Methylotuvimicrobium sp. KM2: one gene and its partner. Each later gene encodes a partner of the first gene's protein in a complex. Links are inferred from orthologs where the notes say so. Each region holds a gene or a part of one and is shown in the gene's direction. Other genes may lie near its edges.

Region 1 (2,932 bases):
AGCGATGAAATCCTAAGCGCGCTGAAGACCGGTATCCGTTGTTTCAATATCGAGGTCGGCGGAGAGTTGGATAGAATCAATGAACTGGCAGGCGAACTCGGCGTTAAAGCTCCGGTTTCGTTTCGCGTCAATCCCGACGTCGATGCGAAAACCCATCCTTATATCTCGACCGGTTTGAAGGAAAACAAATTCGGCATTGCGATTGAACAAGCCTTGCTTGAGTATCAACGCGCCGCAGCCATGCCGAATATCGATGTTATCGGCATCGACTGCCATATCGGTTCGCAATTGACCGACACGACGCCCTTCTTGGACGCATTGAGCCGAATTCTCGATCTTGTTGGTGAACTAAAAAAAATGGGAATCGCCCTGCACCATCTGGATCTCGGCGGCGGTCTCGGCATCCGTTATCGCGACGAACAACCGCCGGAACCGGCCGATTATGTTGAAGCCTTACTCGATCGCTTAAATCAATCCGAGCTGACTAATGATATTGAAATCCTGCTCGAACCCGGCCGCGCCATCGCCGGCAATGCCGGTATTCTAGTCACGCAAATCGAATATCTTAAAACCACAAGCGACAAAAATTTTGCGATCGTCGACGCGGCGATGAACGATTTAATCCGCCCTTCGCTCTACAGCGCTTGGCAGGAAATCATACCGGTTCGAAGCCAAAGTTCGGCGGACGAACAGCACTGGGATATCGTCGGCCCGGTCTGCGAAACCGGCGATTTTCTCGGCAAGGACCGCAAATTGAGACTCTCGCCCGGCGACTTGCTGGCGGTGCGATCTTCCGGCGCCTATGGCTTTACGATGAGTTCCAACTATAATTCAAGACCGCGCGCCGCCGAAGTCATGGTCGATGGCGGCGATTGCCACCTGATTCGCGAACGGGAAACCCTTACGCATTTATGGGCTGGCGAACAATTACTGCCTTAACCGGAAAATAACACCCATGATCGAATTCACTAAGATGCATGGACTCGGTAACGACTTTGTCGTGATCGATGCCATCAATCAAAGCATTTCATTACAGGCCGAACAAATCCGTACCTGGTCGGACCGCCATTTCGGCATCGGCTTCGATCAATTATTATTGGTCGAAAACCCGGTTAGTCCGGATGCCGATTTCAAATACCGTATCTTCAACGCTGACGGCAGCGAGGTTGCACAATGCGGTAACGGGGCGCGCTGCTTTGCGAAATTCGTCCGCGATAAAAAACTGACCGATAAAGACGAAATCCGCGTCGATACCAATGCCGGCCAACTATTGCTGAAGCTCAACGCGGACGGCATGATCACGGTCAACATGGGCATTCCTAAACACAAGCCCGAAGAAATCCCGCTAAAGACACAGCATGAAGCGAAGTTTTACAGCGTTATCGCCAATAATATCGAAAGAGGTTTCGGCGCGGTTTCGCTGGGTAACCCGCATGCCGTGCTTCAGGTTCACGACATCAAGCATGCGCCGGTCAATGAGTTAGGCCCTTTACTGGAAAGCCATCCCGATTTTCCCGAGCGCGCCAATATCGGTTTCATGCAAGTCATCGACCGCGGCCATATCAAGCTTCGCGTTTATGAGCGCGGAGCGGCGGAAACACTGGCCTGCGGAAGCGGCGCTTGCGCCGCCGCGATCATCGGCATCGAACAGAATTTACTCGACCATGAAGTCATCGTCGAATTGCCCGGCGGATCATTAACAATAAATTGGCCGGGGAGAGGGCAGCCGGTATTGATGACAGGACCCGCCGTTTCGGTTTTCGAGGGACGTATCTCTTTATGAAACAACAAGCACTTAACACACTAACCGACGAACAAGTTGAAGCCTACTTACAGGCCAACCCCGAGTTCTTCAACGACCACCTTAATCTTCTGGAAAGCATGACGATACCGCATCCAAGCGGCGATGCGATTTCACTGATCTCCAAACAACTGGAAATTTTCAGAGCTAAACATCAGGAATTGGAAAGTCAATTAACGGCGCTGATTGAAATCGCCCGCGATAACGATACCTCGTTTAATCGCATGCATAAATTGACCTTGGCTTTACTCGACGCCGCCACGCTCGACGAAGCCGTCGCGAATCTCGAACATGTGTTCGTCGACTTTTTCATGACCGATTTCGTGTCCGTGCGCATCATATCCGAACATGAGCAAACGCCGATTGCCAATTTGTTTATCGCGCCGAACGACCCCAACCTTCAGCACTTCGCACCCATTCTGAGCAGCAGCCAGCCGAAATGCGGACGCCCCACTCTCGCGCAAGCCAGAGTCTTGTTCGGCGATGAGGCTGCAGAGGTCAAGTCCTGCGCGATCATCCCCATGTCGTTCACCCAACTCGAAGGCATTGTCGCGATCGGCAGCCGCGAAGACAACCGCTTCCATTACAGCATGGGTAATCTGTTTTTGACCCAAATGAGCGAAATTATTGCCACACGGTTGATTTCGTTGCTTCACCAATCGGAACATGACTGAAGACGCGCTGACTCAGTTAACTAGCTTTTTAAGCTACTTGCAAACCGAAAAACGCTTGTCCGACCATACCGTCGAAGGCTACCGACACGACTTGGAAAGACTGCGCGATTTTTGTGTCGAACACGACATTGAAGAATGGTCGGCAATTCAAACCAGCGATATTCGCACCCATATCGCCACAAGGCACCGGCGAGGACTCGGTAGCAAAAGCTTGCAGCGCGAATTATCGGCGATACGCAGTTTGTTCGGATATTTGCTGAAAAAAAACCTCGCCACGCTAAACCCGGCCCAGGCGGTCAAAGCGCCCAAGCAGGATAGAAAACTCCCCAAAGTGCTCGATGTCGACCAAGTAACAGGCTTCCTCGAAGCCGATACCGATTCTTGGCTGGAAATCAGGGATCAAGCGATTTTTGAATTATTTTATTCCTGCGGCCTGCGCCTTAGCGAATTGACCGCG
Region 2 (2,850 bases), 580 kb from region 1 along the record:
CAGGACGTTATTTATCACGAAATCCTTAACTTTATGGCAGCGATGCAGGAGCAATTGCCGAGTAGTAAAAATTGACCTAACACACCGTCACTTCCTTAGGTAGTAACGAAATTCGAAGTGCTAAGGGTGCAAAAACGAAGGCCTACTTTTGAAAATGGTGAGTAGGGCAGTGATCGTTGCGCAAGCTAATAATAGGCCAATTCGATTGCTCCGCATGGGCTTTGAGTTTTTCGTCGGGATCGACCGCAACCGGGTTTTGCACTCGATTCAGCAAAGGCAGGTCGTTGTGCGAATCGCTGTAAAACCAACTGTTTGCAAGTGTTTCTTCCGAGGATGTCAGCCAGTCTTCCAGTAAAGCGACCTTGCCGGCTTGGAAGCAAGGCGTGCCGCTGAAATTGCCGGTATATCTGCCGTCGATGAATTCCGGGGTCGTCGCCAACAAGTGTTCGATACCGTAAAGCTTGACGATCGGTTCTGTGACGAAGCGATTGGTTGCGGTAATCACCATTAAGGTGTCGCCTTTGTTTTTGTGTTTGTCGATCAAGGCTTGAGCCGGTTTGAGCATTAACGGTTTGATGATTTCTTCGATAAATTGTTCACGCCATGCAAACAGTTGCCTAGGGGTGTGCTCAGATAAGGGTCTTAATGAAAAGTTAAGAAATTCCACGATATCCAGGCAGCCTTGTTTGTAATCGTCATAAAATTTGGCATTGGCCGCTTCATATCGGGCTTTGTCGACAATGCCTCGGTCGACTAAAAATTGCCCCCATAAATAATCGCTGTCATCGGCGATTAAGGTGTTATCTAAATCGAAGATCGCTAAACTCACTGCTGTAACCTATTGAAAAATTATAAAGGGCATCGCGCTATAGCCTTGTTGATTGTTTTGTGGAACAATATCGCAATATTTTAAATCCCTGGTTTACTGGGCCATTCTATCACTTAGAAAAATGACGCTGTAGTTCTGCTCCGAATTTTTGTTTTTGCCTACTAAGGTTGAAAAAAGGGTTTGTTAGCGATTTACAGTTTATCGTTTCAGTAGAGAAGGCGTGGGCATCAGGCTTATATTGACAGGTTTTAACATGATTGACTCAAAAGGATACCGGCCCAATGTCGGCATCATCCTTTGCAATGACGAGGGTCGCGTGTTTTGGGCTAAGCGTACGGGCGCTAATTCATGGCAGTTTCCGCAAGGAGGCATCAATGAGGGCGAGGACCCGGAGCAGGCGATGTATCGAGAGTTGTGGGAGGAGACGGGTTTGCGTTCCGAGCACGTTCAGCTATTGGGCAGGACTCGATATTGGTTACGCTATCAATTGCCGGAACGTTACATGCGCAAAAACTCGTGGCCGTTATGCATAGGACAAAAACAAATTTGGTTCATTCTTCGTTTATTGACGCAAGATTCTGACGTTCGCTTCGATTGCGGGGCCAAACCTGAGTTCGACGGTTGGCGCTGGGTTGATTATTGGGAGCCGCTCAAGGATGTTGTATATTTCAAACGTAAAGTTTATCGAAGAGCAATGTCCGAGTTAGGCGAGATTTTGTTGGCCGATTCGGTGCCGGTCAAGGCTGACGGCTTCTTAGCTAAGAAATGGCAGCAACAGAAATCTCGGTAATTTAACCCAGCTTCAATATTTATCGAACATAAATTGTTGATTAGTACGATAGAGCTAAATTTTGGCACTTCAAAGCCATTTTTGGTGCGTTTTTAATTTTATCATTCAGTAATATAGACCGTAGGCGCTACATTTGTTAAAGCTGGGTTAATATTCCGTACAGCTCCGGTCGATTTCTTGCAAGATGCCTGGCAGGCGGTGAACTTGGGTGGTGATCCGGCCGTCCGAATGCAATTCAATGGTTCGATAGCCCGGCATTAGCTCGTCTAACGTAAATCGCGAGCATAGCGGTTTGAATTGGAAGCAAGTCGATGGCGTCCCTAATATTCTTAGCGAGTTTAAGTAAATATCCATTTCTTGATGAATATGGCCGGTCGTGATGCCCCTTATTTGCGGATAGCGGCCCGAAATCCTTAAAAACTCGTCGCTGTTTTTGATGATCATCGTGTCCATCCAGCTGCTTCGGGTCGGTACACAGTGGTGATGAACCGCAATCAACGTAAAAAGATTCGGTTTTTTTTCTAGCGCGTCTTCAATAAACCTCAATTCGTTTTCACTGAGACTTCCCTCGGCTTTCCCCGGTATCTGGCTATTCAGGCAAAGCACTTGCCAATGCGCGAATTCGATATGTTTCTTACAGCTGATGTTGTCTTGGTTTAGCCATTGCTGCATTAAAGCATAATCATCGTGATTGCCCGGAAGGCATAGCGTATCGACAGCTAATGCTTGTAGTCGGTCGAAAATTCTTTGATAAGCTTCAGTACAGGGGTCCTGAGTTAAATCGCCGGTAACTAATACTAAATCGTATTGAGTGTTCGTTTGCCGCACATGTTGCAATACGGCCTCGAAATAAAATTCGGTGTCGACTCCTAGCATTTTTTCGCCGGGGCTCGGAAGAATATGCAGGTCGGTTAATTGTAAAAGCGATAACGCGCCTTGAGTGCTCATGGATATTAATTCAGATGGATTTGCACAATATTTTAGAGTTACGCTGTGGATTGTAGATCGATTTCAGTTGTTCGGGCAGCGTTTCGACTGCGGTTGGTGCAAATCCTCGCTCTAAGAACCAATGGCTGGTTTGTGTCGTGAGTGCAAAAATTTGCTGCATGCCTAGCATTTTAGCCTTACGTTGCAAATGCTCCAATAATCGACCGGCTCTGGCGTAGCCTCGGTAATCGGGATGTACGGCCAGACAGGCGATCATGCCGGCGTGTTCGTTTTCGATCGAATG

Evidence for each region. The genes of interacting proteins can lie anywhere in the genome.
Region 2: the proteins of dapF (region 1) and WJM45_RS08695 are in contact, whole or in part, in a solved structure (PDB 5YGU), measured with the Escherichia coli proteins. The link is inferred for Methylotuvimicrobium sp. KM2 from one-to-one orthologs.

Annotation. Positions count from the first base shown.
Region 1 is NZ_CP150634.1:1,469,599-1,472,530, reverse strand. Bases 7-2,869 are described here. They hold dapF (diaminopimelate epimerase), read left to right. Parts: upstream 7-955; coding sequence 956-1,783; downstream 1,784-2,869. Other genes in these bases: xerC (tyrosine recombinase XerC), read left to right, coding at 2,468-2,869; WJM45_RS06325 (DUF484 family protein), read left to right, coding at 1,780-2,475; lysA (diaminopimelate decarboxylase), read left to right, coding at 7-939. Also shown: more of lysA, read left to right, coding at 1-6; more of xerC, read left to right, coding at 2,870-2,932. UniProt on the Escherichia coli protein: Involved in the succinylase branch of the L-lysine biosynthesis and in the biosynthesis of the pentapeptide incorporated in the peptidoglycan moiety. Catalyzes the stereoinversion of LL-2,6-diaminopimelate (L,L-DAP) to meso-diaminopimelate (meso-DAP).
Region 2 is NZ_CP150634.1:2,048,212-2,051,061, forward strand. The notes cover bases 70-2,850. They hold WJM45_RS08695 (RNA pyrophosphohydrolase), read left to right. Parts: upstream 70-1,082; coding sequence 1,083-1,619; downstream 1,620-2,850. Other genes in these bases: WJM45_RS08690 (HAD family hydrolase), read right to left, coding at 143-829; cpdA (3',5'-cyclic-AMP phosphodiesterase), read right to left, coding at 1,767-2,567; argA (amino-acid N-acetyltransferase), read right to left, coding at 2,578-2,850. UniProt on the Escherichia coli protein: Master regulator of 5'-end-dependent mRNA decay.